DNA from 2 places in the Pseudoclavibacter sp. 8L genome. Region 2 is predicted to be linked to the other one. Evidence: riboswitches for the same ligand, from Rfam matches in the RefSeq annotation. Region 2 holds a riboswitch; the other holds the start of a gene.

Region 1 (3,369 bases), 240 kb from region 2:
GGCCATCCAGAAGCGGATGGCCGCGCGCGACGGCGAGGAGCCGGGAGACGCCTAGCCCTGCGGCACGTACGCGTTCGTGAACGCGTCACCGTCCAGCGGCTTCTCGAGCAGGTCCTGATCGCTCATGAACGTCGCCATCGTGGCCCACACGTCGGCGTCGTTCGTGAAGAGCGGCTGCCCCTCCTGCGCGGACAGGAACGGGATGGTCGCCTCGAGTGTCGCGAGCGCGTCGCTCTTCGCCTCGTCCGTGTAGAGGGTCGGGATGTACTCGGCGGCGATGTCGATCGACTCCTCCGGGTTGTCGATCACGTCCTGCGTGGCCAGGGCGAGGGCCTCGAGCACGGGGGTGATCGACGCATCGTCGCCCTCGATGATCGAGTCGGCGACCCCCAGCGACGGGCCGACGAGGGTCGGCGCATCCGCCGGCGCGATCTCGATCGTGCGAACCGGGAAGCCCGCCTTCTCGAACTGCACGGCATCGTTGTTGATGTAGCCCATGACCCCATCGACCGCGCCCGTCGTGAGCGCCGCCTGCTGCGTGTAGCCGATGTACTCGATCTTCACGTCATCCGCCGTCAGCCCGTTGCTCTGCAGCAGCGACAGCAGCGCGAAGTACGTCTGCCCGTAGGGGCCGGGCGTGCCGATGGTCTTGCCGCGTGCATCCTCGGCCGTCGTGATGTCGGAGTCCTCCGGCACGATGAGCGTCGCCGGGTACGTGTTGTAGAGCGTCGCCACCGAGGTGACGGGGATATCGGCCGCCCGCGCCTGCGTGATCTCGTCGCCGCCCGCGTACACGAAGTCCTCCGTGCCGTTCGCGAGCGCACCGAACAGGTCCTCGCCCTCGCCGTGGTGGCGCAGCTCCACGTTGACGCCCTTGTCGTCGAAGTAGCCCTTCGCCTCGGCCACGTAGAACGGCACGAACTGGATGTTCGGGGTGTACGTGAGGCCGATGGTCACGTCGCCCGCGGCCGCGGCGGGCGCCTCCGCGCCGTTGCCGTCTGCCGAGGGGGAGCATCCGGCGAGCACGGCCACGGCTGCCACGGCGCCGGCCGCGATGACGGAGCGCACGGCCCGCGAGCGGAAGCCCGCGGTGGTTGGACGAGTGTTCATGGGCGTCTCCAGATCGAGAGAGGTGCGGTGGGAGGTCAGGCGGGTGTGAGGTCAGGCAGGAAGCGGTTCGTCGGCGAGCACGCGGGCGCGCCGCCTCGACTTGGGTTCGTCGTCGTTCCAGGTCACGGCGTTCTGGAACAGCCGCATGAGGATGTACAGGGCGACCGCGAGGAGCACGAGCATGAGCAGCGTGGAGAAGATGCCGGGGATGTCGTTGGCGTCGCGGTTGAGGGTGAGGAGCATGCCGAGCCCCCGGCCGCCCATCGTGAACTCGCCGACGACGGCGCCCGTGATGGACAGCGTCACGCCGGCGCGGATGCCGGCGAGCACGCTCGGCAGGGCGAGCGGCCCCTCGACCCACCACAGCAGCTGGTACCAGTTGGCGCCGTCGATGCGTGCGGCCTCGATGACGTCCTGCGGGAGCTGCCGCACGCCGAGCACGGTCGTGACGATCATCGGGAAGAACGACATGATCGCGCAGAGCACGACCGTCGGGGCGAGACCGTAGCCGATCCACAGCACGAGCAGCGGCGCGAGGGCGATGGCAGGGACGGCCTGCGACGCGGCGACGTACGGGGTGATCGCGACATCGACCCACGGAAGACGCGCGATGAGGTAGCCGAGCGGTACGGCCACGAGGATCGCGAGGAGACTGCCGAGCAGGGCCGCCGACAGCGTCACCCACGCGTGGCCCAGCATCGGGCCCTTCGTCACGTCGAGCCAGAAGCGCTCGGCGAGCTGGCCGGGGGCGGGGAGGAACTGCGGCGAGATGAGTCCGGCCGCCGTGACGAGCCACCACACGGCGAGCACACCGATCGCCACCGTGATCGGTGCGAGGAAGCGTGCTGACGTCGTGTTCATCTACCCGGCTTTCGTGGAAAGCTCCGGGGATGACGAGGCGCGTGGAGGTCGCCGAACTGGTCGGCGGATTCCACGAGCTGACGGTACGCCGAGGCGTGCCGTCACGTGCGCCTCCCTTCCGGACTTTCACCGTCGGTTCCGGAATTTCACCAGATCAGCCACTCCCTTGCGGGAGCAGGTCGCGGACTATAACCGCCGGCTCGGAATTACACCGACCCCGGAGCACGTGGACTCTGTCGCCAGAATACGACACGCCCCCGTGATGCGCGACATCGTGACGCTCCGCGACGAGCGAACAGCTCCAGGGAATGCCTGGATAGCAGCGCCGTCGCCCTTGCCACCGTCATCTCGGGATGGTCTGCACGCACGCGGATGGCTTGCAACACATCCCGAGGCGCGAAAGCCATCTCGAGACTCGGCTATCCGGCGGCGGCCTGCGCCTCCGCGGTCTTCTTCGCGCTGCGGAGCTCGCTGGCGATCGCCGCAGCTGCGATGGGCTTCGCGAGGCCGAGGCGCTCGGCGATGCCGCCGGCATCGAACTCCGCATCCACCGTCACGCGGGTGCTGGCCGGGGTGATCTCGTCAGTGCGCACCTCGGCGGCGAAGGACGCACGGCCCTCGACCGATTCCCAGCGCAGGCGCTTGCCCGGCTCGTTGACGACGACCTTCGCGTCGATCGAGCGTCGCTGCCCGACGAGCTCGACGTCCCACCTGATGAGGTCAGGGCCGAGCACCTCGACGTGCTTCACGATGCTGAGGACGCTCGGGAGCGACTCCGGCTCGGCGTAGAGGTTGAAGAGCACGTCGACGGGCACATCGATGTCGATGGATTCACTCACGAAGGTCATGCGATGAGCGTAGCCGTCGCACGCTACCGGTTCGCCGCGAGCGAGCCGGTCGTGGATGCCCCCGGCGTGGAGGCGAAGCAGCGGTAGCCGCGCAGCCCCGCGTCCCAGTCCGCCTGGTTCAGGGGGTAGCTGGCCTCGATGACGAGCCCGGGCACAGCCGCGGCCGCGGCGGTGTCGAGGACGTCGCTCGCCTGGCACGTGATCTGGGCGCGGTCCCTGAGCGCCGCCTCACCCGGATACTCGGCGTCTGCGGAGAACGTCGTCGCCTCGACGTCGGCGAGCAGCTGCCCCGAGTGCTCGGCGTCGCAGTCGACGACATCGAACCTGGGCTCCCAGGGCGAGACGTAGTCGCGGATGCACTGGCCCGGCTCGAGCAGCGACGCGTCGATGCCCGCGAGCGGCACCTCGCTGAGCGCGGGCCCGGCCGTCTCCGCCGGCGGGACCTGCCCGTCGCCGAACGGCTGGAGCCAGACTCCGAGCGCGGCCCCACCGAGGAGGAGGACCCCGATCAGCGCTGCGAGGACGCCGCGGTTGCGGCGCTTCGCGGCGC
Region 2 (3,369 bases):
CGTGCGCCTTGGCGGCGCGCTGCTGGCTGTGGTCCTGTGTTTCTTCCTGCGTGGGCGTTGCGGGGAAGCCCGGGTGCTCCCTGCGGTGGCGCACGATGTCGTCGACGTGCAGCAGCACCAGGTCGGTGGCTGCCGCGAGCTCGAGCGCCTCGCCGAACGACAGCATCTCGCCGTCGTCCCGCACGAGCTCGGCGATGACGCCCACCTCGCCGGTGCCAGCGAGGCGCACAAGATCGACGGCCGCCTCGGTGTGCCCCGGACGCTCGAGCACGCCGCCATCCACGGCGCGCAGCGGCAGCACGTGGCCCGGGCGGATGAGATCGCTCGGTCGTGCATCGGCTGCGGCGAGTGCGCGGACGGTCGTGGCCCGGTCGGTTGCCGAGATCCCCGTCGTCACTCCCTGGGCCGCGTCGACCGTGACCGTGTAGGCAGTGCCGCGCGCGTCCTCGCTGCGTTCCACCATGATGGGCAGGCTGAGCCGGTCGGCGAGCATCGCCGGGAGGGGCGCGCAGAGGAGCCCGGAGGAATGGCGGATGATCCAGCCCATCCACTCGGGGGTGGCGGTGTTCGCCGCGAGGATCGCGTCGACCTCGTTCTCTCGTGAGGAGGCGTCGGCGACGAGCACGGGGCGTCCTGCCCGCAGCGCCTCGAGCGCCCGGAGCAGTTCAGCGTTCATGCTGCGACTCCCACGGGTGCAGCGCCGGGGACGCGAACGGCGGGTGATTCGGGGCCCCGGACGAGCCGGATGAGCGTGTCGACGCCCAGCGGATGCACGGAGTCGGTCGTCCACCTGTTCGCGTCCCGGAGGCTCCCTATGTCGAGCGACGCGACGGAGCTCGCCCCATCGCCCAGCAGGATGGGCGCGACGTAGGCGTCGATCTCGTCGACGAGTCCGGCGCGCAGGAAGGCCGCCGCGATGGTGGGGCCGCCTTCGACGATGACGTGGCGGACGCCCCTTGCGTGCAGGATCTCGAGGGCGTCGACCGGGTCGTGGGTCCTGAGGTGCACGAACAGCTCCGGCTCCGCGCGCACGGCGGCGCCCTCGTCGACCTCGCGCAGCCCCATCACGACACGCAGGGGCTGTGATGCGTCGGTCGCCGCGACTCCCCGCACCGACAACGAGGGGTCGTCGGCACGCTGCGTTCCGGTGCCGACGAGGACCGCGCAGGCGTCGGCCCGACGCTGGTGCGCATGCGCCCTGGCGGCCTCGGAGGTGATCCACTGGCTCGACCCGTCGGCGGCGGCGACCCTCCCGTCGAGCGTGGATGCGAGCTTGAGCGTCACGAAGGGCCGCCGCTCGGTGACGCCTGTGAGCCAGACGCGCAGGAGCGATTCGGCCTCGACCTGACGGGTGCCCATGGACACGCTCACCCCGTGCGTGCGAAGGCGCGCCGCTCCCCCGGATGCGATCGGGTTCGGGTCCGCCACCGCGTACACGACCTCCGCGACACCTGCGTGCAGGAGGGCGTCGGCGCACGACGGCGTCCTGCCGCTGTGGGCGCAGGGCTCGAGGGTCACGACGGCAGTCGCGCCCCGTAGCTCCGCCCCGGCTGCGCGCGCGGCGTCGAGCGCGGCGGCCTCCGCGTGCGGGGTGCCCGCTCCGCGGTGGTGGCCGCTCCCCAGGATGCGGCGCGGGCCGCCGGCACCGGAGGGCGGCGAGAGCAGGACGCACCCGACCTGTGGGTTCGGATCTCTGGCTGACCCTCGGGCCGCCAGGGAGAGCGCCAATTGCATGGCGGCGTCGACAGTGTCGACGCGTGTGGGTTCTTGGATCGGCATGGCCGGACCTCCGCGTTTCGCGTACCACGGGGCCATATCCCGGTGCCGGCGCAGCCGGAGAGTCCGGCAGCCGACGCCTCAGAGGCCCTCGCCGAAACGAGCGCCTCCCATGCACCTACCATCCGGACTTTAACCGTCGGTCCCGGAATTCCACCAGGTCAACCGCTCGCGGACGAGCGGGTCGCGGACTCTCACCGCCGGTTCGGACTTTCACCGACCCCGGAGCATGTTGCACGGCGAGCATAAGCCTGCAAGCTTGGCGTGTGACGTCGTGGGACAGCTCATGCCCAGGTGGGTGCCCGCGCGGACGGCCGCGCTACGCCACCACTTCGCGGAGCCCGATCGCGAGGTGCACGTCCTGCCGCTGCCCACCCGAGTGCACGAGCGACGCTCCGTCGTCGTCGACCGTGAGCTGGGTACGGTGGCTGCGGAGGGCGGCGACGACCGCAGCCCGGTGCTGCTCGAGGTCGAACCATTCGAGGTCGCCGATCTCGGCGGCGAGGGCGCGCTCGCTCTGCTCGACGAGCTCCGCGAAGCGAACACCGGCTGCCGCTGATGCGGCGAGGCTCGCTTCCCGCGCCCGAACATGGTCGGGGTGCCCGTACCCGCCGGTCGCGTCGTAGCTGATGACGAGGTCCGGTCCGTCATGGGCGATCGCGGCGGCCAGATCAGCGGTGACCTCCTCGAGCGGTGCGACGCTCAGCGACCGCAGGTCGGTCTCGTCGGCGGGGCCCGCGAGGCCCGGCCGCAGCCAGCGCATCCCCGAATCACGGTAGTCGCGGGGTTCGAGGCCCTCGGCGCGTGCGGGGACGGTGCCGAGCCAGCGGTGCTCGTCGATGCCGAGGGCGTCGAGCGAGCCGCGCAGCTCCCGCTCTCGCACGGCCGCGAGCTCGCCGATGGAGGTGGCGTCTGGCAGCGCGCCGTCGACGATCTCGCCGAGTTCGCCGCGCGTGCACGTCACGAGCGTGACGCGTGCGCCGCGTTCGTGGAGCTCGCGGAGCAGGGCGCCGCCGGCAAGCACCTCGTCGTCGGGATGCGCGTGCACGACCAGAGCGTGGCGCACCGAATCGAGCAGACTGCGGCCGGTCTCAGGCACGCGCGGAACCCAGCCGGGCCTGTGCGACGAGGTCGCGGAATACCGAGAGGAGGCCTTCCGCGCTGAGGTCCCACGAGTGGGTGAGCGCGTGCTCGCGGGCGGCGCGGCTCATGCGCTCGGCGACCTCGGACTGCCGGAGGATGCCCGCGATGGCGGCCGCCCAGTCGGCGGGGTCTCGCGTTTCGAGCAGGATGCCGGTGACGCCGTCGACGACGGCCTCGCGGAGTCCGCCGGCCGCGGAGGCGACGACGGCCACGCCGGATGCCGCAGCTTCGAGCGCGACGAGACCGTACGTCTCGGAGTGGGAGGGGATCAGCACGAGATCCACGAGGCGCAGTTGGGCTGCGAGCGCGTGCCTGCTGAGCGAGCCGATGTACTGCACGTGGTCGGCGAGCCCGTGCTGCTCGACGGCGTCATGCAGGCGAGCCTCGTACTCGCGGCCGTCGGCATCCGGCGGTGCGGCGCCCACGAGCACGTAGTCGGGGCGGACGTCG

The links. Region 2 has a riboswitch for FMN ahead of ribD (bifunctional diaminohydroxyphosphoribosylaminopyrimidine deaminase/5-amino-6-(5-phosphoribosylamino)uracil reductase RibD). Riboswitches for the same ligand answer to the same signal wherever they lie in the genome.
Region 1: another riboswitch for FMN. It lies ahead of GV007_RS02570 (ABC transporter permease); the one in region 2 lies ahead of ribD (bifunctional diaminohydroxyphosphoribosylaminopyrimidine deaminase/5-amino-6-(5-phosphoribosylamino)uracil reductase RibD).

Annotation. Positions count from the first base shown of each region.
Region 1 is NZ_LR733185.1:542,294-545,662, forward strand. It holds gene GV007_RS02560 (TMEM175 family protein) at 1-55, shown strand, start outside; gene GV007_RS02565 (ABC transporter substrate-binding protein) at 52-1,110, opposite strand; gene GV007_RS02570 (ABC transporter permease) at 1,162-1,971, opposite strand; FMN riboswitch at 2,074-2,200, opposite strand; gene GV007_RS02575 (SRPBCC family protein) at 2,391-2,819, opposite strand; gene GV007_RS02580 (septum formation family protein) at 2,843-3,369, opposite strand, start outside.
Region 2 is NZ_LR733185.1:300,608-303,976, forward strand. It holds gene ribB (3,4-dihydroxy-2-butanone-4-phosphate synthase) at 1-676, opposite strand, end outside; gene ribD (bifunctional diaminohydroxyphosphoribosylaminopyrimidine deaminase/5-amino-6-(5-phosphoribosylamino)uracil reductase RibD) at 673-1,779, opposite strand; FMN riboswitch at 1,886-2,010, opposite strand; gene GV007_RS01370 (PIG-L deacetylase family protein) at 2,096-2,875, opposite strand; gene GV007_RS01375 (glycosyltransferase) at 2,868-3,369, opposite strand, start outside.